3 regions of the Streptomyces sp. TG1A-60 genome follow, and region 3 is predicted to be linked to each of the others. Evidence: riboswitches for the same ligand, from Rfam matches in the RefSeq annotation. Region 3 holds a riboswitch; each other region holds the start of a gene.
What was found. A riboswitch is a leader RNA that binds a small molecule or an ion and turns the genes downstream of it on or off. The one in region 3 is predicted to bind cyclic di-AMP.
Positions count from the first base shown of each region.

Region 1: it holds a riboswitch for cyclic di-AMP, as region 3 does, so the genes downstream of both, WBG99_RS31225 (C40 family peptidase) here and WBG99_RS03095 (peptidoglycan DD-metalloendopeptidase family protein) in region 3, are expected to answer to the same signal.
Region 2: it holds a riboswitch for cyclic di-AMP, as region 3 does, so the genes downstream of both, WBG99_RS21515 (transglycosylase family protein) here and WBG99_RS03095 (peptidoglycan DD-metalloendopeptidase family protein) in region 3, are expected to answer to the same signal.

Region 1 is NZ_CP147520.1:7,098,238-7,105,970, reverse strand. It holds gene WBG99_RS31235 (ATP-dependent Clp protease proteolytic subunit) at 58-699, shown strand; gene WBG99_RS31230 (hypothetical protein) at 706-1,023, shown strand; cyclic di-AMP (ydaO/yuaA leader) riboswitch at 1,355-1,574, shown strand; gene WBG99_RS31225 (C40 family peptidase) at 1,578-2,051, shown strand; gene WBG99_RS31220 (DUF6328 family protein) at 2,127-2,675, shown strand; gene WBG99_RS31215 (ATP-binding protein) at 2,680-3,105, opposite strand; gene WBG99_RS31210 (helix-turn-helix transcriptional regulator) at 3,352-4,212, shown strand; gene WBG99_RS31205 (DUF397 domain-containing protein) at 4,222-4,446, shown strand; gene WBG99_RS31200 (8-amino-7-oxononanoate synthase) at 4,504-5,631, opposite strand; gene bioB (biotin synthase BioB) at 5,871-7,079, shown strand; gene WBG99_RS31190 (adenosylmethionine--8-amino-7-oxononanoate transaminase) at 7,072-7,733, shown strand, end outside.
Region 2 is NZ_CP147520.1:4,939,305-4,947,037, reverse strand. It holds gene WBG99_RS21525 (septum formation initiator family protein) at 1-123, opposite strand, end outside; gene eno (phosphopyruvate hydratase) at 257-1,537, opposite strand; gene WBG99_RS21515 (transglycosylase family protein) at 1,919-2,623, opposite strand; cyclic di-AMP (ydaO/yuaA leader) riboswitch at 2,628-2,827, opposite strand; gene WBG99_RS21510 (transglycosylase family protein) at 3,010-3,972, opposite strand; gene WBG99_RS21505 (cytochrome P450) at 4,209-5,516, opposite strand; gene WBG99_RS21500 (hypothetical protein) at 5,513-5,809, opposite strand; gene WBG99_RS21495 (nucleoside triphosphate pyrophosphohydrolase) at 5,814-6,827, opposite strand; gene WBG99_RS21490 (SurA N-terminal domain-containing protein) at 6,906-7,574, opposite strand; gene WBG99_RS21485 (protein kinase) at 7,720-7,733, opposite strand, start outside.
Region 3 is NZ_CP147520.1:847,087-854,819, reverse strand. It holds gene WBG99_RS03110 (aspartate aminotransferase family protein) at 1-131, shown strand, start outside; gene WBG99_RS03105 (tyrosine-protein phosphatase) at 514-1,311, opposite strand; gene WBG99_RS03100 (alpha-galactosidase) at 1,569-3,641, shown strand; cyclic di-AMP (ydaO/yuaA leader) riboswitch at 3,944-4,102, shown strand; gene WBG99_RS03095 (peptidoglycan DD-metalloendopeptidase family protein) at 4,108-5,106, shown strand; gene WBG99_RS03090 (DUF6250 domain-containing protein) at 5,315-6,025, shown strand; gene WBG99_RS03085 (SGNH/GDSL hydrolase family protein) at 6,148-6,933, shown strand; gene WBG99_RS03080 (TetR family transcriptional regulator C-terminal domain-containing protein) at 7,154-7,733, opposite strand, start outside.

The DNA of each region.
Region 1 (7,733 bases), 6.3 Mb from region 3:
ACGATCTCGTACGTCCTGTACATTCTGTACAGAAATCGATCTGAGGAGGCGTGCCCCATGCCCGCGAACCGACCGACGGCCCGTTATGTGCTGCCCGAGTTCACCGAGCACACCAGTGCGGGTCACCGGACGATGGATCCGTATGCCAAGCTCCTGGAAGAGCGGATCGTGTTCCTCGGGACGCAGATCGACGACACGTCGGCGAACGACGTGATGGCCCAGTTCATGCACCTCGAACACCAGTCGCCCGACCGGGACATCTCGCTGTACGTCAACTCGCCCGGCGGCTCGTTCAGCGCGATGACGGCGATCTACGACACGATCCGGTTCGTCACCTGTGACGTGGAGACGATCTGCCTGGGGCAGGCGGGATCGTCCGCCGCGGTGCTGCTGGCAGCGGGCACACCGGGCAGGCGGTTCGTACTGCCGGGCGCGCGCGTGGTGATCCACCAGCCGGCGCTGGCCGGCCGGATCGAGGGCCAGGCGAGTGACCTCGCGATCCAGGCCGCGGAGTTGACGCGCAATCGCCGGAAGCTGGAGGAGATGTTCGTCCGGCACACGGGGCAGAGCCCGGAGCGGATCAGCGCCGACATCGAGCGGGACACGTTCCTCGACGCTGAGGCGGCGGTCGAGTACGGGCTGGCCGACCAGGTCGTCCCGAGCCGCAGGGCCTCGGGCGCGCTCCCCGGCGCGAGGTGAGTGTCGATGCTCCCTCCCGAACTGCCGCCGCTGCCCGCCCTCACGCGCGCCGAGGCTGAGCTGATCGACCGCTATCTGGACGTCGTCGACCTGGTCGGCCGGATCAATCCGGCGCGCCCCGGTGACACGTACCGCGGACTGCGGGCGGCGCAGGCGCTCGTCGCCAAGGCGACCGCCCTGCGCGACGCGCTCGAACTGATGCACAGGCGCGGCGAGAACGAGGTACACGCCCCCACCCTCGCGCGGTCCCTGCGCGTGCTCGACGGCGAGCGGCGGGCGGCCCTGGTCTCACTGCCGCCGAAACCGGAGGACTCGCCTGCCTGAACCCATCCCGGGTCGGCCGCCGTACTACTGACGGGCCGTCCGGCCCGGGGTTCGCGCACTCCGGACGGCGTAGCACGATCGACCTATCGGCCCATACGTCGCAAGGAGCTGTGAAGTTGCGCAACGCGCCTACCGCACAGCCGGAATACATCATTCCGGTGCTGGTACGGGCCTCCTCGACCCGTTGGACACAACAGCCGAAAAGGCTCTGTCCACCCGAACGGGTGAGTGGTGAGTAAGACCACAAACCACCGGTTCCGTTGGGAATTTCGGACTTGAGTGCGTCAAGATCCCTTCCTGACGACAAGCCCCCGCCACAGCGGCGGGGCGATCCGGGTGGACGCCGAGTCCTGCCGCCGCCCGGATGACCGGTCGACAGGAGTGCATCGGCAGGAGTGGAGGACCCAAGTACGACGGGTCGCCGGAACGGTCGGCTCCACATGGAGACGCCGCGCCGAGCAGCCCTTGGGGTGAAGCCGCGTCAGCGGCCGGGCAACTTCGCCAGCCCGAATCCGACAGGTCATCCTTCACAGGCGGCTGACGAAGGGTTGCGCATGACTGCGCTGAATCGTGTCCCGTCGCTGTTGACCCGGGCCGGTACGGCCTCGGCTCTCACCATCGCCGCCGTGAGCGGCAGCATCGTGGTACCGGGCGCCGCATCCGGCGCCGAGGCCGCCACCGCGGCGTCGAAGGCACTCAAGGTCGCGGCTTCCAAGAAGGGCTCCCCTTACCAGTACGGAGCCGCCGGTCCAGGCAGGTTCGACTGCTCAGGGCTGACGCTCTACTCGTTCAAGAAGGCGGGCAAGAAGCTGCCCCGTACTGCTCAGCAGCAGTACAACAAGACGAAGCACATCTCCGCGAGCAACCGCAAACTCGGAGACCTCGTCTTCTTCCACTCGGGATCGAGCGTCTACCACGTCGGTATCTACGCGGGGAAGGGAAAGATCTGGCACTCCCCGAAGACGGGTGACGTCGTCCGGCTGCAGAAGCTCTGGACGAAGAGCGTCTGGTACGGCCGGGTCCGCTGACCAGCCGTGGGGGCGGCGGAGATCTCCGCCGCCCCCACGGGCGTGCCACGGGCCGAACTGGTTACTCGTTCGCCCATGGCCGACGAACGCACCCGCCCCGCACGCAACGAGACGCCCCTCGAACGCGCCGACCGCAACTTCTCCGAGCTGCTGCAGGAGCTGCGGGTCACCCAGACCGGGGTGCAGATCCTCTTCGCGTTCCTGCTGACGCTGGCCTTCACGCCGCGCTTCCCGGACCTGGACTCCGTACAGCGCGCCACCTATGTCACCACCCTGCTGCTGGCGGTCCTCGCGGCGGCGCTCTTCACCGCCCCGGCCGCCCTGCACCGCTCGCTCTTCCAGCAGAACGCCAAGCCCGCCATCGTCCAGGTGTCGTCCCGGCTGGCCACCGCGGGCCTCATCGTGCTGATGCCGGCCCTCGCCGGGTCCGTCCTGCTCGTCGTGGACGTGACGCTCGGCCGGGCGGCCGGGATCGTCGCCGGGGCGGGCACGTTCCTCGCGTGCCTGACCCTGTGGGCCGTGCTCCCGAAGCTCGTGGGACGGTCCGCCGGTAACACCGGCACGACGCCGACACCGCCTCCGGGCGAGACCCCCGTCAGGGCTCCTGCGGACCACCGGACCTGACCGGTTACGCGGGAACCGTCCAGGGCAGTTCGATCGCCACCGTCTTGCCGCCCTCCCGGGTGGGTCTGACGCTCAGCCTGCCGCCGCACTCGGCGGTCAGGCAGCGGACGATGACCATGCCCCGGCCGTTGTCCTGCTGGACGGCGGCGGGCAGACGTTTCGGAAAGCGCGGATGGCTGTCGGTGACGCCGATGCGCAGCTGCTCGTCCCGGTCCAGCGCGATGTCCACGGTGAACGTGGGCGACTGACCGAAGGTGTGCTGGACGGCGTTGGTGGCGAGTTCGGACACGATCAGGCGCACGGTCTCCGCGATGTCCGTGCCGCTCGGCAGGCCCCATTCGGCCAGCACCTGGGCGACGTATCTTCGGGCCGCGGACACCGAGGCGGGATCGCTCGGCAGAGTGACGGATGCTTCCTGGTGATCTGCCATGGCGAGTCGTCCCTTTCCCACGGGACCGGTGTCCGACAGGGAGCGGATGGTTCGAGTACGGTCCCGGACTGGTGCTTCGCGCCAGACTGCCACTACCTGGGCCGTCACGGGTGGCGATCCACCAGGATGTGCATATATCTGTCGCTCGAAGCGGTGAACTCTCCGACGACCGACCGTATTCGGGCGGGGTCTTCGTCCATCCTCTGTCGTCACCCCGGCTTCGCACGCCGAGCGGAAGGAGAACCCATGCAGTACGGTCCGGCTGTGCGCCGCCGCAAGCTCGGTGCCGAGTTACGCGTTCTGCGTACCCGCTGCGGTCTGACGAGCATCGAGGCGGCCCATCGGGTCGGCTGGCACCAGTCCAAGGTGAGCCGGATCGAGACGGGCGCCAGCGGGGTGAAGCCCGTGGATGTACGCAGGCTCCTGGACGCGTACGGGGTCGACGACAGCGAGCTCCGGGAGCTGCTCCTGGCGTTGGCGGGCTTTGAGGACGGTGGTGGACGGCACAACTGGTGGCACGCCTACCGGGGCGTACTGCCGCCGACGTACCGGGACTTCATCAGCCTGGAGTCGCAGGCCGGCGGGATACGGACGTTGGAGACCTCGGTCGTGCCGGGCCTCCTGCAGATTCCCGAGTACGCCCGGGCGGTGACCCGGGCCGCCGTGGAGGGTTTGGAAGACGACAAACTCGACGCGCTGGTGGAAGTGCGGCTCGCCCGGCAGGAAGTCCTGCGCGCGGACCCGCCGATGGAGCTGAGCGCCGTGCTCGACGAGGGCGTTCTACGACGCGAGGTGGGCGGTCCCGAGATCATGGCCCGGCAGCTGGGCCGTCTGGTCGAGGCGGCGCGACTCCCTCAGGTACGACTACAGGTGCTGCCGTTCACTGCCGGGGCACACATCGGCGTCACCGGCCCTTTCGTAATCTTCTCATTTAAGAGCACATCTGATCTTGACGTGGTTGTTCTCGACCACTTGACGAGTAGCCTCTACCTTGAGCGGAAAGAAGACCTCAAGGCCTATGTCGAGGCCTTCAACACCCTTCAAGTCCACGCCCTTTCACTCGAGGACTCGTTGGATTACATCGCCGGGCTCGCTGCCGGCGCGTAAGGAGGCACCATGTCCGCACTGCCTCGGAACGTGACCACCAGTACCGAACTGCACGGGGTGCGATGGCTGCGCAGCAGCCGCAGCACCGGAATGAACAACTGCGTCGAAACGGCCCGCCCCGGGTCCGGCCGCTGGGCCGGACTCGTGGCCGTGCGCGACTCGAAGAACACGGCGGGGCCCGCCCTGCTGTTCGACCCCGAGGCCTGGGAGGGATTCGTCACCACGCTTCGATGAGCACCAACGGCAACACACGCACATCCGCTCACGGCGGCACTCGGCCGGGACGCCGACTCACGGTCGCGTATCGCCGATGATCCCCACGGCTCGGTCGATCTGCCCCTCGGTGAGATCCGCCCGGGCGGTCAGCCGCAGCCTCGAAATGCCGTCGGGCACGGACGGTGGGCGGAAGCAGCCGACGGCGAGACCCGCCGACCGGCAGTCCGCCGCCCACCGCACCGCCTGCTCGGGGGACGGTGCGCGCACGGACACCACGGCGGCGTCGGGCCGCACCGCTTCATGGCCCGACGCCGTCAGCCGTGCGTGCAGCTCTCTCGCCACCTCGCGAGCCCGCGCGGCGCGCTCCGGCTCACGGCGCAGCAGCCGGAGCGCGGCGAGGGCCGCGCCGGCCGCGGCCGGGGCGAGGCCGGTGTCGAAGATGAACGTACGGGCGGCGTTGACCAGATGGTCGATGACGGGCGCCGGGCCGAGGACCGCGCCGCCCTGGCTGCCCAGCGACTTCGACAGGGTGACCGTCACGACGACATCGGGGTCGCCCGCGAGCCCGGCCGCCTGCGGCGCGCCCCGGCCGCCGTCGCCCAGGACACCGAGGCCGTGCGCGTCGTCGACGACGAGCCCGGCGCCGTACTCGCGGCAGGCGGCGGCCAGTGCGGTCAGCGGGGCGGCGTCCCCGTCCACGGAGAAGACCGTGTCGGAGACGGCGACGGCAGGACCTCGGCGGGTGCTCAGCGCCTTGCGGACGGCGTCGGGGGCCGCGTGGGCCACGACCTGGGTGGTGCCCCGGGCCAGCCTGCAGCCGTCGATGAGGGAGGCGTGGTTGCCCGCGTCCGACACGACCAGGGAGCCGTGCGGGGCGAGCGCGGTGACGGCGGCGAGGTTGGCCGCGTAGCCGGAGGAGAAGACCAGGGCGGCCTCGAAGCCGCAGAAGTCGGCCAGTTCCCGCTCCAGCTCGCCGTGGAGCTCGGTGGTGCCGGTGACCAGCCGGGACCCGGTGGCCCCGCCGCCCCACCGGCGCGCCGCCCCGGCGGCTCCCTCGGTGATCTCCGGGTGTCGGGCCAGACCCAGGTAGTCGTTGCTCGCGAGGTCGAGGAGCGGCGAGTCGGCGGGGCGGGGGCGCAGGGTCCGTACGAGCCCGGCCCGGCGGCGCGCCGACGCCTGCTCGTCGATCCAGCCGAACGCCATGGGTCCTCCGGGGTGGTGTGGGCGGCCCACGGCGTCGGAGCGGTCACGGGCAGCGCGGCGGGGGCTTTCGCGGACAGTGCTCGCGGGCAGGGCTTTGTGGGCAACGATTTGTAGGCAGTGCACAGACACTAATGGCACGAACGGCCGCCCACGATGTGGCGATACCCACACGTCGAACCGACTCTGTTGTCGGGAGTCTCCTTGGCCGGGAGCGGTCCCGTAGGACAGGATCGGCTCTCATGGACCTGCTGAACACGCTGGTGGACAAGGGGCTCCGGCGCGAGCCGCTGAGCCGTGCCGAGGCGCTCGCCGTCCTCGGCACCTCCGACGACGAGCTGTTGGACGTGGTGGCCGCGGCCGGGAAGGTGCGCCGGCACTGGTTCGGCCACCGGGTGAAACTGAACTATCTGGTCAACCTCAAGTCGGGCCTGTGCCCGGAGGACTGCTCCTACTGCTCCCAGCGGCTCGGCTCCACCGCCGGCATCCTCAAGTACACCTGGCTCAAGCCCGACCAGGCCTCCGAGGCCGCCGCGGCCGGGCTCGCCGGGGGCGCCAAGCGGGTCTGTCTGGTGGCGTCCGGGCGCGGTCCGACCGACCGGGACGTGGACCGGGTCGCCGGCACCATCAAGACGATCAAGGAGCAGAACGAGGGCGTCGAGGTGTGCGCCTGTCTCGGTCTGCTCTCCGACGGCCAGGCCGAACGGCTGCGTGAGGCGGGCGCAGACGCCTACAACCACAACCTCAACACGTCGGAGTCGACGTACGGCGAGATCACGACGACGCACACGTACGCCGACCGTGTCGACACGGTCCAGAAGGCGCACGCGGCGGGGCTCTCGGCCTGCTCCGGCCTGATCGCGGGCATGGGGGAGAGCGACGAGGACCTGGTCGACGTGGTCTTCTCCCTCCGCGAACTGGACCCGGACTCGGTACCGGTCAACTTCCTGATCCCGTTCGAGGGCACCCCGCTCGCCAAGGAGTGGAACCTCACCCCGCAGCGCTGTCTGCGGATCCTGGCCATGGTGCGGTTCGTCTGTCCGGACGTCGAGGTGCGGATCGCGGGCGGCCGTGAGGTCCATCTCCGTACGATGCAGCCGCTCGCCCTGCACCTTGCCAACTCGATCTTCCTCGGTGACTATCTGACCAGCGAGGGCCAGGCCGGCAAGGCCGACCTGGAGATGATCGCGGACGCCGGGTTCGAGGTCGAGGGCACGGACCGGGTGACGCTGCCGGAGCACCGGGGCGGTGGCTGCGGGGGCCGGGAGAGCGCCGGGTGCGGGTCTCACGAGGCAGCCGGGTGCGGGTCCCCTGAGGGCGCCGGGTGCGGGTCTCACGAGGGCGGTGGCGTGTGCGGTTCTCCCGCCGAGGCACCGGCGGGAGAGGCTCGTACGGACCTCGTCTCCGTACGCCGTCGGGGTGCCGGAACGGATCTCGCGCCCAATGCCTGACCTGCCCCACCCGACCGTGCCCGAGCTGCTGGAACTCGACCGGCGGCACGTGTGGCATCCGTACGGGCCCATGCCCGGCCGGCGGGAACCGCTCGTCGTGGAGTCCGCGAGCGGGGTCCGGCTGAAGCTCACCGACGGCTCGGGCGAGCTGGTGGACGGCATGTCGTCCTGGTGGTCGGCGATCCACGGCTACAACCACCCGGTGCTCAACGAGGCGGCGCGCGAACAGCTGGGGCGGATGAGTCACGTCATGTTCGGCGGGCTCACCCATGAGCCCGCCGTGCGGCTGGCGAAACACCTGGTCGACATGGCGCCCGAAGGTCTGGAGCATGTCTTCCTCGCCGACTCGGGGTCGGTCTCCGTCGAGGTCGCGGTCAAGATGTGCCTGCAGCACTGGCGTTCGCTCGGCCGCCCCGGCAAACGGCGCCTGCTCACCTGGCGCGGCGGCTACCACGGCGACACCTGGCAGCCGATGTCGGTGTGCGACCCCGAGGGCGGGATGCACGAGCTGTGGCAGGGCGTCCTGCCCCGGCAGGTGTTCGTGGACGCGCCGCCGGCGGACTACGAGGAGTCCTACGCGGAGCTGCTGCGCGCGGCGATCGAGCGGCACGCGGACGAACTGGCCGCCGTGATCGTGGAGCCGGTGGTGCAGGG
Region 2 (7,733 bases), 4.1 Mb from region 3:
GCGGGAGCGGTGGGCCTGGCGCTTGGTCTGGGAGCGGTAGACCCGGGCGGCGGTCTGCTCACCGAGCACCCTCAGCCGGGTCGCGGTGGAGAAGCGGTCCCGGTCCCGGTCCTTCACGGCCATGTCCCGCTGCCCCTTCTCCTGTGCGTCTGGCGTGTCTCCCACGTGCGTACGTCCCCGCACACGGTACGGGACCGAGTACGGGGACGTACGTACGACGTTTCCTCCTTGCCTTCCGCCGCTGTCGGCGGCGGTGTCAGCCCTTGAAGCGCGGGAAGGCGGAGCGGCCGGCGTACACCGCTGCGTCGTCGAGGATCTCCTCGATGCGGAGCAGCTGGTTGTACTTGGCGACGCGGTCCGAGCGGGCCGGGGCACCGGTCTTGATCTGGCCGCAGTTCACGGCGACGGCGAGGTCGGCGATGGTGACGTCCTCGGTCTCGCCGGAGCGGTGGGACATCATGCACTTGAAGCCGTTGCGCTGGGCCATCTCGACGGCGTCCAGGGTCTCGGTCAGCGAGCCGATCTGGTTGACCTTGACGAGCAGGGCGTTGGCGGCACCCTCCTCGATGCCACGGGCCAGGCGCTCGGGGTTGGTGACGAACAGGTCGTCGCCGACGATCTGGACCTTGTCTCCGAGCTTGTCGGTGATGATCTTCCAGCCGTCCCAGTCGTCCTCGAACAGCGGGTCCTCGATGGAGACGAGCGGGTACGCCTCGACGAGCTCGGCGTAGTACTCGGTCATCTCGGCGGCGGAGCGCTCCTTGCCCTCGAAGACGTAGGAGCCGTCCTTGTAGAACTCGGAGGCGGCGACGTCGAGGGCCAGGGCGATCTGCTCGCCGGGGGTGTAGCCGGCCTCCTTGATCGCCTCGATGATGAGGTCGAGGGCGGCGCGGTTGGACTCCAGGTTCGGGGCGAAGCCGCCCTCGTCGCCGAGGCCGGTGGACAGGCCCTTGGTCTTCAGCACCTTCTTGAGGGTGTGGTAGACCTCCGCGCCCCAGCGCAGGGCCTCGGAGAAGGACTCCGCGCCGATGGGGGCGATCATGAACTCCTGGATGTCCACGTTGGAGTCGGCGTGCGAGCCGCCGTTCAGGATGTTCATCATCGGAACGGGCAGCAGGTGCGCGTTCGGGCCGCCCAGGTAGCGGAAGAGGGGGAGGTCGGACGCCTCGGAGGCGGCGTGGGCGACGGCGAGGGAGACGCCGAGGATGGCGTTGGCGCCGAGGGAGCCCTTGTTGTCGGTGGCGTCCAGGTCGAACATCGCCTGGTCGATGAGGCGCTGCTCGGTGGCGTCGTAGCCGACGAGCTCCGGGCCGATCTGCTCGATGACCGCGAGGACGGCCTTCTCCACGCCCTTGCCGAGGTAACGGTTGGGGTCGCCGTCACGGAGCTCGACGGCCTCGAAGGCACCGGTGGAGGCGCCGGACGGAACGGCGGCACGACCGGTGCTGCCGTCGTCGAGGCCGACCTCGACCTCGACCGTGGGGTTGCCTCGGGAGTCCAGGATTTCCCGGGCTACGACGACGTCGATGGACGGCACGAGCATCTCCTTCTTGGGGTGTGACGCGATGGCGACTAGAGCCTAACCGCCCCGGGGCGGCCGGCAGCCGACCGACCGTCTCGTGGACAGCCAGACACTACCCATTGTTCCCGGACGGAACAAAGAGGGGGTGAACGGGAAAAGGGGTGAACGGGAAAAGAAAAAGCCCCGCCCCGGTGCGTACGGGGGAATGCGCACCGGGGCGGGGAGCTCGTGGGGGACGGGGGGACGGCCCTCACGAGGTCTTCACTATGGAGAACACGGATGTGAGCGGGCTGCGGTTCAGCCGGTGAGCGGCCTGCCTTCCGGCCCGGCCGAACCGGCCCCGCCGGTCCCGGCCGTGGGGGCGGCCGGGACCGGCGACCGTGGCGGTCCGGAGGGTCAGCTCAGGTGGAGCTGCTGGCCCGGGTAGATGAAGTCGGCGTCGTCGACGATGTCCTCGTTCAGCTCGTAGAGCTTCTCCCAGCCACCCTTGACGTTCTTCTTCGCGGCGATGCCGCTGAGGGTGTCGCCGCTGACGACCTTGTACTCGCCGTCGCCCTTCTCGACCTTCTTGCCGGTCGGGGTCTCGACGGTGGGGCGCTCGGAGGAGCGGGAGGCGCGGTTCTCCTGGGTGCTCTTCTGCGTGTTCTCCTGCGTGCTCCCCTGCGAGGAGGAGTTGGAGGAGCCGGAGTTCGAACTGCCGCCGGAGGCGGCGGCGCCGTCGTACGAGGCGCCGGACAGGCCGGTGCCGCAGACCGGCCAGGCACCCTTGCCCTGGCCCGCGAGGACCTTCTCGGCGACGGCGATCTGCTGGGCCTTGCTCGCCTGGTCGGCGGTGGGGGCGTACTGCGTACCGCCGTAGCCGGCCCAGGTGGAGGCGGCGAACTGCAGGCCGCCGTAGTAGCCGTTGCCGGTGTTGATGGACCAGTTCCCGCCCGACTCGCACTGGGCGACGGCGTCCCACTCGGAGGCGGTGGCGGCCGAGGCGCTGCCGGCGGCCATCAGCGGAGCGGCGATGGCGGCGGCACCGGTGACACCGGCGACGGCGATGGCGCGGGCAGCCTTGGACGGGCGGCGGTGCTTGCCCTTGCTGGAAAGCAGCATGAAGTGATCCCCTCACCGACGCCTACGAGGTGAGCTGTCGGGTTCGGGCCGGTTGAGTTGCCCGGCCGCGCCCGCTCGCCTCTCGGCTCACGATGCGCGGCTTCACCCCGAGCCGGTTCCGGCCGTGCGGCCCCGAAGGGCCTCAACCACCGGACCCGGCGCTTACCTTGGGTCCCCCGCTCCTGCCTACGGCGCTTGACGCGACGACTGTTCCATGCGGCCGTTGGCAGGATTCGGCGTGCCGGCCGCATGAGCCCGCTGTGGGCGAGCGGTCACGACCGTAATCACGTGATTCGCCGAATTTCAAAGACGATCAGGGGGTCTGTGATTCATCTCCCACCGAGATCAAAACGGGCATTCAGGTGCGAACCCTGACTGAACTCCCGCTACTTTTCGCCCGTTTCGACACCGACTTCGAGGGTCTGACCGGGAAGGATAAGGTCCGGGTCAGTTCCGACCGTGCCCTCGTTCTCCGCGTACAGCTGCCGCCATCCGCCGTCCAGGCCGAGCGACTTCGCGATGACGGTCAGACTGTCGCCCGCGCGGACCGTGTACGCCCCCTCCACGGCCTCGCGCGCCGCGTCGCCGCCACGGGAGGCGTGACGGCCGGAGGGCGAGGAGTCGGCACGGGAGCCGTCGGTCACGTCCGTGCCGGCACCCGCGGCCTCGTCGGCACTGGCGCCGCGGTGGCGGCCGGTGCCGGTCTCGCTGTCGTCGACGACCGAAGAGCTGTCGCTCTGCTCAGATTTACCCGATTCGTCCGAGTTTCCCGAATCATCCGATTCGGCGAGAGCCTCGGCGGAACCCTCGGTGACCCCCGAGGGCGAGCCGGAGGATCCCGACGACGCGGAGGATTCGGACGAGCTGGTCGAACCGGATGAATCAGATGAATCCTTCGTACCGCTCGAACCATCCGAACCGTCCGAGTTCGACGGGTCACCCGCGACGCCGGTGTCCACGTCGGCGGAGCCGGAGTCGCCGCCGAGGTCGTGAAGCAGTCCGCAGGTGCGCCAGACGCCGACGCCCTGGTCGGCGAGTATCCTCTCGGCGACCGCTATCTGCTGCGAACGGCTGGCCCGGTCGGCGCTCGTCGCGTAGTCGAGGCCGCCGTACCTCTCCCAGTCCTCCTGGGAGACCTGGAGGCCGCCGTAGCGCCCGTTGCCGGTGTCCGCGCTCCAGGAGCCGCCGCTCTCGCACTCCGCCACCTGGTCCCAGGTGGTTCCACTGGCCGCGCTCGCGCCGGTGGCGCCGAGGAGTGGGATGGCGATGGCCGAGCCGGTCACTCCGGCCGCGACGAGGAGGGCCGGAGCCTGACGGGGGCGACGGTGACGACCGTTCCCGGAGAGCATGCGGTTGCCTTTCACGCGACAGCGGTGACCTGTGCGACGGGCGCAGACCCTTCGCACTGATGCGTGAACGTATCGGCAGACGATCAGTTGTCACAAGTTAATGCAGCGCAGATCACGTGAAGATCACGAACTTGAGGGTGTGTCATCTTCTGGCTCGGAACGGGGTACTGCTACCGGCCGCTCACGGGCTGTCGCGGGGGGCGATGGAGGCCGTTGCCGGGGGCCGACGCGGGCCGTCAACGGCCGACACGGGCCCTCGGGGGCCGACGATCCGGACCGAACTCCACCGGAAGCGTGCGCAGTCCACGCATGATGAGCCCTCCCCGCCACCTCAGATCGGCCGGATCCACTCCGAGTCGCAGGTCGGGGAGACGGGTGAGAAGCGTCGCCAGGGCGGTCTGGCCCTCAAGGCGGGCGAGCGGGGCGCCGAGGCAGTAGTGGATGCCGTGGCCGTAGCCGAGGTGCTGGTTGTCGCGGCGGGAGAGGTCGAGCGTGTCGGGGTCGTCGAAGCGGGCCGGGTCGCGGTCGGCCGCGGCGAGGACGACGAGGACGGGGTCACCGGGCGCGATGTCCTCACCGCCGATCGTGAGGGGCCGCGTGGCGAAGCGCCAGGTGGCGAGTTCGACGGGGCCGTCGAAGCGGAGGAGTTCCTCGACACCGGTCTGGAGCAGCGCGGTCTCCTCGGCGGCCAGGGATGCCTGGAGACGGGCGCGTTGCCCGGGGTGGGTGAGGAGGGCGTACGTGCCGTTCCCGATGAGGTTGACGGTCGTCTCGAACCCGGCGAACAGCAGGATGAAGGCCATCGCCGCTGCCTCGTTCTCGGTGAGGTGCTCACCGTGGTCGGAGGCTCGGATGAGCCCGGAGATGAGGTCTTCGCCGGGGGCGGGGGCGTCGGGCAGCGCCGCGCGCTTGCGGTGGATGAGGTCGGCGAGATAGCCGCGCATCTTCTTCACCGACCGGGCCACCCCGCCGCGTGGGCCGCCGCCGTGGCGGATCATCATCCCCGCCCAGTCCCGGAAGTCGTCCTGGTCCTCCCGGGGGACGCCGAGCAGGTCGCAGATCGCGTAGATGGGGAGGGGGAAGGCGAACTCGTGGATGAGATCGGCTTCGCCCCTGTCCGCGAACCGGTCGATGAGGTGGTCGGTCAGCTCCTGGACTCGGGGCGCGAACTCGGCGACCCGGCGGGGTGTGAACGCCTTGGAGACGAGCCGGCGCAGCCGCGTGTGGTCCGGCGGATCGATGTTCAGCAGATGCGTCATCAACTCGGCCTTGCGCTCGCCGGGGATGCCGGTCTTCCCCTTCGCGTGCACGGGCTCGTCGTGATACTCCGGGTTCTTGGACAGACGCGTGTCGGCGAGAGCCTGCTTCGCGTCCGCGTAGCGCGTGACCAGCCAGGCTTCCACGCCGCTGGGGAGACGTGTCCTGTGGACGGGGGCGTGGTCGCGGAGCCAGGCGTAGGCCGGGTAGGGGTTGGTGGCGAATTCCCAGGTGAAGAGGTCCGGGGCGCCGTCTTCTACGGGCTTGGGATGGGGCTGGTTGGTCACTCGTCGACGGTAGCCGGAGTGTCCGGGGCTTCGTCGAGTGCCGTCAGGACACCGGGGCTTCGTGGAGTGCCGTCAGCGCGGGCGTGCGTACTCCGGCCCCGCCGAGAACGTGCCGAGGGTGCGGGCTGGATGACCGGCGCGTCGCAGATCTGGCCGGTGACGGCGTCGGCGATGTCGCCTCCGGCGGCGACGGAGTGGTCGCCGCTCGCCTCCACGGGGCGCCGCCACCGGTCCGGTCGTCCGGCACCCGCCCCGTACAAGCCCCCACCCGCCGCAACCAGCCGTAAGGACACGGTTCTAAGCGTCAACCCCCTCGGCGGCCCGCACGGCGTCCCGGTACGTCCGGGCCGCCGCCCGTAGCGCGGACTCGGGGTCGACGCCGGCCGCCTCGGCCCGTACCGCCATCGCCAGCAGCTCGTATCCGATGCCCTCGCCCGTCGGGGCGGGGACCTTCAGGCCCGCCGTGCGCACCCGGGACGCCAGCTTCGAGGCGAGGGCGAGGCCCGGCTGGCCGAGGGGTATGCCGTCGGTCACCGACTCCCGGCGCTTCTCGATCGCCTTGGTGCGCAGCCAGTGCTGTTTGACCTCCTCCGGGGTCGTGGCCGTCGCGTCGCCGAAGACGTGGGGGTGGCGGTGGACGAGTTTGGTGACGATGCCGGCGGCGACGTCGTCGATGGAGAAGGGGGTGTCGGGGTCGTCCTCGGCGATACGGGCGTGGAAGACGACCTGGAGGAGGACGTCGCCGAGCTCTTCGCGCAGTTCGTCGCGGTCGCCCTCCTCGATGGCCTCCACCAGCTCGTACGACTCCTCGATGCCGTACTTCGCGAGGCCCTTGTGGGTCTGCTGGGAGGACCAGGGGCACTCGGCGCGAATGCGGTCCATGACCTGGACGAGGTCGAGGAGGCGGGCGCCGGGGAGGTCGTAGGAGGCGGGGAGGAGTTCCAGGGACGGCATCTGGACGCGGCCGGAGCCGGCGAGGCGGGCCAGGCCGTCGGTGAGGCGGGGTTCGCCCTCGGCCCCCGCCACCACGACCACCGTGCGGTCACCGGCACAGGCGTCGACCAGGTCCTCGGCCGTCGGGGTGGCCTGCTCGACCGTGATGCCGGCCTCGCGGAGGTAGGGGAGCTGGGGGTGCGCCCCGTCCGCGCAGAGGACGCGGTCGGCCCCGTGCAGTGCCCGCCAGGCGGGCCAGGAGAGCAGGCCGGGCGCGACGCGATGGCTGGTGGTGAGCAGGACGACACGGCCGGGGCCGGGGGCCGGGCTGCCGGGGGCCGTGGTGGCGGGGGCGCCGTCGGGGCGGTGTGCGTTCACCCCACGAACGTAACCCACGTCACGGACCGTCCCCGAAGGTGTACACAGGCTGCGAGGACGGCCCGCACTGTCCGGTCGCTACGCCGGCTCCTGCGTTCCCGTCCTGGTGACCTCCCGCAGCCACGGCGTCTTGGTGTCGAGGAGGCCCACCCGGCCGGAGGTCTCGTCGACGCCCCAGCTGCCGTAGCGGGGGTTGAGGTCCACGTCGAGTTTCCCGGAGGCCTTGGAGAGTGCCTCCCAGAAGACGGTGCCGCCTTCCGGGGTGTTCAGGTCGGCGCCGAGGGCGGCGGAGAGTTTCTGGACCTCGACGTCGCTGCGGACGCTCTCGTCGAGCTGCTCGGGGGCGACGCTGTAGCGCTGCAGGTAGGCCTGTTCCAGGGCCGCGGGGCCACCGGCCTCGTGTTCCAGGTCGGAACGGTACTTCTGGACCTCCTTGCGGGTGACGGTCACGCCGGCGTCCTTGAGTGCCTGGTCGAGGACCCTCTCCAGGACCATGCCGTTCAGGGTGTTGCGGGTCAGGGCGCCGGTCTGGGCGACGACCTGCTGGTACTGGGTCCGGTCCGGGGTGGCGGCTCGCTGGGCGGCGCGTACCTCGTTCACCCGGTTCTCCAGTTGCGCGACCGTGATCCGCTCGCCGCCCACGACGGCCGCCGCGCCCGGATGCGCGCCGCTTCCGCAGGCGGTGAGGAGCGGGGCCGCGGCGATCGCGGCGGAGAGGAGGAACGCGGTGCGACTACGGCGGTGCAAGTGGGCCTCCCGAGGGGATTGTGCGGCGATGCACAAGGTCCTGCGGTGATCGATGTTAGGCAGTGGCCCTGCTCTCGGCCAGCCATTCGACCAACGATTCACGCCGATTTCCGGCACCGTCGCGCCCGGCCCCCGCCCGCGCGGGTCAGCCGCGTACCT
Region 3 (7,733 bases):
TCATCGGGGAACGGGAGGTGGACCGGTTCGTCGAGGCCTTCACCGAGGTGATGGACGACGCGCACGGCGGCAGCGGGCTGATGTGGGACTTCGGCAGGACGCTGATGAAGCAGGCGGTGGCCAGCCGCTAGTGCCGCGTCGGTCAAGGTTTGCCCGTCAAGGAGCGGCGTCCGGTGCGTGCTCTCGGCGTGCCGGCCGGAAGGCGTCATCCGCCCGAAGGGCCTGGACGTACTCGGGCTTTCGTCCGGTGCGGCGAGAGGGCGTGCCGGGCGTCGCGACGGGGCGAACCTTGGCTGACGCGGCACTAGTTGTACGGGCGGCGGAAGGGGCCGCCGACGGTGCGGCTCCGGCGGTCTTTGCCTCTGAGGCAAGAATGGGCCGCAGAGGCGAAGGTCCGGCTGAACGGAGGGCATGAGCCCTCCCGAGGGTACGCCCCCGCTGGACGGAGCTGCCCGCCGTCGCCCCGCAGCACGCCGACGCGGGCCGGCCTCCCAGGGGATGCCCGAACAGCACCTAGTCGAGCAGCCGCTCGCGCAGCAGCTCCCGGGTCTGAGGGGTCACCTTCAGACCCTGCTCCAGATACGTGTCCACATTGCCCCAGGTCTCCTCGACCGTGTCCAGGGCCGCCTGGAGGTACTCGGCGCGGGCGTCGAACAGCGGGCTCAGCAGCTCCATGATCTCCGGGGAGTAGGCGCTCGCGGAGGTGCTGCTGCGGTGCACCTTGTAGCGGCGGTGCTTGGCGTTCGACTCCAGGTAGTCCGCCACGACGGCCTCGCGCTCGACACCCAGGGCGAGGAGGGTGACGGCGATGGAGAGGCCCGCGCGGTCCTTGCCCGCCGCGCAGTGCATCAGCGCGGGCACGCTGTCCTCGGCCAGCGCGTGCAGCACACGCGAGTGCTCGGCCGTGCGGTGCTTGACGATCGTGCGGTAGGAGGTGATCATCCGGCCGGCCGCCTTGCCGTCGTCCAGCAGCGCGCGCAGCTGGTCCAGGTCGCCGTCGCGGACCATCTTCCAGAACTCGGCGCCGTCCGCCGGATCGCTCAGCGGCAGGTTCACATTGCGCACGCCGGGCAGCTCGACGTCCGGGCCCTCCAGCTTCTGGTCGGCCGCGTTGCGGAAGTCGAAGACCGTGTGCAGGCCGAGGGAGGCCAGGAACGCGGTGTCCTCGTCGGTCGCGTGCGCGAGGTGGCCACTGCGGAACAGGACTCCATGACGCACCCGACGGCCGTCCACGGTCGGCAGACCGCCCACATCGCGGAAGTTGCGCACTCCGGTCAGCTCGGGCTCGGTCGACGGGATCTGCTGCGTCACGGGGGCTCCTCCCATCCGGCCGCCGGCGCCGATCGTCGACGGGCGCGCACTCGACACCGAGGCGCGCACTCGACGATACGACATGGGCGGGTACCCCAAGGAGTCGTCCACAGGGGCCGTGAGGGGCGCCCGACGGTTGTCCACAGGGCCCTGCGGGAAGGGGCGTCGGCAGTTGTCCACAGGCATTGCCGAGCGCCTGCGACGACCTGCGATGATGTTGAAGCCCGATCGCACCTGTTCGAATCTGTGGGGACTTTATGTTGGACATCGGCGCAGACGGCCGGACCTGGCTTCTCACGGGACCCAGGAGCAGCTATGCCCTACGGCTCACGGAGAACGACGAACTGCTGCACCTGCACTGGGGCCCTTGTATCGCCCTCGCCGACGCCGAGGAGCTGGCCGCTCGGCAGCAGCTGGTGTACTGGCCGTTCGAGGCCCCGGTCGACGGATACGAGGAGTACCCCGTCGAGGGCGGCCCCCGCTTCGCCCGCCCCGCCCTCTCCGTGCGCACGGACGAGCGGCGCGGTACCGAGTGGACCTTCCGGACGTACGAGGCCGACGGCGACGAGCTGCGGCTGAGTTTCACCGACGGCGGCCTCGGGATCACCCTGCACTACCGGATGCGCGACGACGTGGTGGAGCGCTGGGTGACCCTGGTCAACGAGGGTCCGACAGCGGAGCTGCTGCGGGCCGACTCGGCGACCTGGACGCTGCCGCCGCGCGAGGAGGCCTGGCGGCTGTCGCAGCTGCACGGGCGGTGGGCGGCCGAGTCCCGGCTGGTGCGCGCGGACCTCACCTACGGCGAGAAGGTCATCGGCAGCCGCCGCGGGCACACCGGGCATCAGCACCTGCCCTGGGTCGCCCTGGACACCGACGCCGGCGAGGAGCGGGGCGAGGTCTACGGCTGCGCCCTCGGCTGGTCGGGTTCCTGGCGGATCGCGGTCGCCCAACTCCCGGACGCGCGCGTGCAGATCACCGGCGGCGCCGGGTACGACGAGTCCGGTCTGCTGCGGCTGGAGACGGGCGACACCTTCACCACGCCCGTCTTCGCGGGCCTGTGGAGCGACGGCGGCCACGGCGGGGCGAGCCGCGCCTGGCACGCGTACCAGCGGACGTACGTCATCCCGGACGCGGACCAGGACCGGCCGGTGCTCTTCAACTCCTGGGAGGCCACCGAGTTCGACATCTCCGAGGAGCAGCAGGGCACGCTCGCGCGACGCGCGGCGGCCGTCGGGGTCGAGCTGTTCGTGGTGGACGACGGCTGGTTCGGGGCGCGCACCAGCGACCGGGCCGGCCTCGGCGACTGGACACCCAACCCCGACCGCTTCCCCAAGGGGCTGAAGCCGCTCGCCGACTATGTGCATGCCCTCGGTATGCAGTTCGGCATCTGGGTCGAGCCCGAGATGGTCAACCCGGACAGCGAGCTGTACCGGGCGCACCCCGAATGGGTACAGTTCCAACCGGGGCGAAAGCGGACGGAACTGCGTAATCAGCTTGTCCTCAATCTCGCGCGTGAGGACGTCCAGGAGTACCTCTGGGAGCGACTGGACACTCTCCTGTCCAGCGCGCCGATCGACTATGTGAAGTGGGACTTCAACCGCTGCTTCACGGATGCCGGCTGGCCCGGGGAGCCGTATCCGCAGAAGCTGTGGGTCGAGCATGTGCAGGCCTTCTACGCGCTGCTGGACCGGTTGCGGTCCGCCCACCCGCAGGTCGCCTTCGAGTCGTGCTCCGGCGGCGGCGGTCGTATCGACCTCGGGGTCATGGCGCGGACCGACCAGGTGTGGACCTCCGACAACACCGACCCGCTCGACCGGCTCGCCATCCAGCACGGCTTCAGCCAGGTCCACCCGGCCCGGACCATGGCCGCGTGGGTCACGGACAGTCCGAACAACCAGCTCAACGGTCGGGTCAGCACACTGCGGTTCCGGTTCGTCAGCGCCATGGCGGGTGTGCTCGGTGTCGGCGGCGACCTCGCCGAGTGGAGCGAGGAGGAGTTGGCCGAGGCGCGGGACTGGGTGGAGCTGTACAAGGAGATCCGGCCGGTCGTGCAGCGCGGCGACCTCTACCGGCTCCGGCCGCCGACCGGTGGGCTGAGCGCCGTGCAGTACGTCCATGGTGACGAGATCGTCGTGCTCGCCTGGCTCCAGGCCCAACACTACGGCGAGCCGGTCGCGCCGCTCCGGCTGCGCGGCCTCGACCCGACAGAAGTGTATGAGTGCCGCGAAACGGGTGAAATGCACCGAGGTGCCGTGCTGTTGCATCACGGCCTGCGGACCGGTCTGCGGGGCGACTTCGATGCGATGGTTATCCGCATGCGTCGTACTTGAGCTATCTGTCCGAAATGAAGCGGTAATTCCAAGTAGCCCTGGAATAGAACCTACTGGCTCGTAGCGGAGTGAGCAGCGTCATACTCGTGACCGTCCGCTGTCGCCATGTCCACGTAATTCGTAGGTGTTTCCAGGGTGGTTGGTAAACGCTCAGGGGCGGTCTTTTACGGAGCGTGATCATTAATTGAGATAAGGATCAGACAGGAAGACGCACAGGAAATCCCCATGGTTGTCTCTGTGGCCACAAGTCGCTTACGTTCGGCGTCAATCCGGACGGACGCCCAATCCTGCCGCCGACCGGAGCCGCGTACCGACCCGATCCACGGCAGGAGCGGGGGACCCACAGGTATCACCGCCTGTTCCGGTCTCCGGAACGGCTAGGGGTAAAGCCGTGCACAAGCACGGCCGGGCATCTCCAGTCCGCACCCGACAGCTCACCTCGCAGGCGCCGGAGAGGAAAACGCCCATGCCCGCGAAGGGTAAGCACCGCCGTCCGAAGTCCCAGCGTTTCACCCGCTCGATCGCCGCCGCCGGCACCGGTGGGGCCGCTCTCGCGCTGCCGTTGATCGGAGCCGCAGGCGCCCACGCGGCGACCCCGACCGCCGCCGTTTCCGACGTATCCGAGAAGACCCTCACGGTCGCCGGCGAGAAGGCCACCGCCGAGGCCGGTGCGAGACTGGGCCAGGCCGAGAGGGCCGCCCAGGCGGAGAAGACCGCCACCAAGAAAGCGTCCGCCGAGACCTATTCGGTGAAGGTCGGCGACTACCTCTCGAAGATCGCGGACGAGCAGGACGTCGAGGGCGGCTGGAAGCGGCTCTACTCGGACAACCGCGAGGCGGTCGGCTCCGACCCTTCGCTCATCCACCCGGGTCTCAAGCTCACGATCGGGGGGCAGGCCGCGTCGAGCGGTGCGCCGCAGTCGTCGGAGAAGCCCCAGCCGCCGCAGTCGTCTACGAAGCCCCAGTCGTCGAAGTCCTCCGGCTCCTCGGCGCAGGAGTCGAAGGACACCCAGGCGTCGACCTCCACGTCCGCGGGCCAGTCCTCGCAGTCCAGTGGTGCCGGCTTCAGCGGGCCCATCCAGGGCGCCACCGTCGGCACCGCGTACAAGACCGCCGGAAGCATGTGGTCCAGCGGTTACCACACCGGCGTCGACTTCGTGGCCCCGACCGGCACCGGCCTCAAGTCCGTGGGCGCGGGCACCGTCGTCTCCGCCGGCTGGGGCGGCGCCTACGGCAACCAGGTCGTCATCAGGCTCGCCGACGGCTACTACGCCCAGTACGCCCACCTGTCGTCGATCTCCGTCTCCGCGGGCCAGTCCGTGAGCGGCGGCCAGCAGATCGGCCTCTCCGGCGCGACCGGCAACGTCACCGGCCCGCACCTTCACTTCGAGATCCGTACGAGCCCGAACTACGGCTCGGACATCGACCCGCTGGCGTATCTCCGCTCGAAGGGCGTCAGCCTCTGACGCAAACGCCGTTCTCGACAGGCCGGCCCCCGTGTCCCGGGGGCCGGCCTTCGGCGTTGTCGGACCTGTGGGGCCGGCGGGGGCCCGCGCGGAGCGCAGTCCGCGTCACGCTCTCGTGGTGTGGCCGGGCGACGTCTCGACAGGGGTGCGGCAGAAGGGCACAGTGATCGCCGTAAGCGCTTTCCACGGTGTCTGTCGAAGGAGTGTCATGACCAGCCGCAGAGCCTTCGGAGTCCTCGCCGCCGGTGCCGCCCTCGCGGCGCTCGCGCCGGCCCCGGCCGTGAGCGCGGTCCCGCGACACGGCCGTCGTCGGCTGATCGCGGCCGACGACTTCCGGCGCGGGCTCGGGCAGTGGGCCGTGGAACTGGAGAAGGGCGGTACGGTCGCGGCCTCACGCGGTGTGCTGGAGGTCGACGTGCCGGCCGGTGCGACCGTCTGGTTCAAGCGGAAACTGGGAGGGCCGTACGTCATCGAGTACACTGCCACCCCGGTCTCCGCGGGTGGCGTGAACGACCGGGTCTCCGACCTCAACAACTTCTGGAACGCCGTCGATGTGCGCTCGCCCGACGATCTCTTCGCCACGCCGCGTGGTGGTGCGTTCGCAGAGTACGACTACCTGAAGATGTACTACTCCGGCTACGGGGCGAACTACAACACCACGACGCGGCTGCGTCGGTACGTCGGCGAGGCGGGCGTCCGGCCGCTCCTCTACGACTACAACGAGCCGCTGCTCGTCGCGAACCAGCCGCACCGGGTCCGGATCGTCTCGGACGGCTCCACCGTGCGCTGGTGGAACAACCGACGGCTCGTCTTCGACCACACGGATCCCGAGCCGTACACGAGCGGGCACTTCGCCTTCCGGACCACATGGAGCCACTTCCGGATCGAGGACTTCACGGTGTGGCGTATTGCGAGTTGACCGACACTTGACGCGTGGTCTATCTCACCGCCCGTCAACCTCTTATTACGGTCGCGTAGGTCACATCGGAAGGTGAATCATGGGCCGATGTGGCAGACGATTCGAAGAATGACAGCAGATCAGTGATCGGGTCGTACGTGGCGGTGGGGGACAGCTTCACCGAGGGCGTCGGCGACCCCGGGCCCGACGGGCGGTTCGTCGGCTGGGCCGACCGGTTCGCGGTGCTCCTCGCGGACCGTGTGCCCGAGGGCGACTTCGACTACAACAACCTCGCCGTGCGCGGGAAGCTCCTCGACCAGATCGTCGAGAACCAGGTGCCGAGGGCTCTTGAGCTGGCCCCGGACCTGATCTCCTTCTGCGCGGGCGGCAACGACATCATCCGGCCCGGCACCGACCCCGACGAGGTCGCCGAGCGGTTCGAACGAGCGGTCGCCCGACTCACCTCGGCCATCGGCACCGTCATGGTGACCACCGGATTCGACACGCGTGACGTGCCCGTGCTGAAGCACCTGCGCGGCAAGATCGCTACGTACAACCTGCATGTGCGGGCCATCGCCGACAGGTACGGCTGCCCGGTCCTGGACCTGTGGTCACTCAAGACGGTCCAGGACAGGCGGGCCTGGGACCTCGACCGGCTGCACCTGTCGCCGGAGGGGCACACGCGGGTCGCCCTGCGCGCCGGTCAGGTGCTTGGCATCGACATCCCGGCCGACCCAGACCAGGCGTGGCCGCCGCTGCCGCCGCGCGGGACGCTCGAGATGCGCCGCGACAACATCCAGTGGGCACGGGAGTATCTGGTGCCGTGGATCGGGCGGCGGTTGCGTGGGGAGTCCTCCGGGGACCATGTGTCGGCGAAGGGGCACCTGTTGCCGGACGACATCAGGATGCGGATCGAGTCGGTCGCTTGAGCGAAGACCGGGCGACGCGCCCCTGCGGGTGCGTCGTGAGTCGGGGTCGTGTCGGTGCGTCAGCCTGGCGCTCGGTGTCCTCCGGCCGGGCGTCGACGGGCGGGAGCTGCCCGGCCCGCTGGGTGCTGCGAGGGGCTTGACACGTCGGCAGGGGGCCCTTCCGACGTCCTGCGGGTGCTCCGCCGTCTCGACGGACTCCGCTGTCAGCGGGTCGTGGTTGTCAGCGGGGCGTGGTTGTGAGGGTGTCGCGGCTCAGGCCCAGTTCGCGGGCCAGGGCCTCGTCGGCCCACTCCTGGGCGCGGGCGCGGGAGACGGCTCCCGCGTAGGTCGTCATCTGTACGGCCAAACCGTCCAGGAGGGCGGTGAGGCGGAGGGCTGCGGCGGGTGGGTCGGGGCAGTGGAACTCACCGGCGGACACGCCGGCTTCGATGACCTCGGTGAGCGCGGCCTTCCACTGGGTGTCCAGGTCGCGGGTGACCTCGCGGAGGGACGGCTCGCGCAGGGAGACCGCCCAGCCCTCGATCCACAGCCGCCAGCCCTTGGCCTGGCCGGTCGGGGCGTACCAGCGGACGGCCGCGCGGAGCCGGCGCAGTGCGGTCGTGCGGCGGCCGAGGAGCTTGCGCAGGTGGGCGAGGTCCTCCTCGGCTGCGTACCGGAACGCCTCGGCGACCAGCTTCTCCTTGGTCGAGAAGTGGTAGAGCACCAGGGCGTTGCTCACCCCGAGGACGGCGGCCACATCGGCGATCCGTACCGCCGCGACGCCCCGCGCCTCGATCTGTCCGACAGCGGCCCGGAGCAGC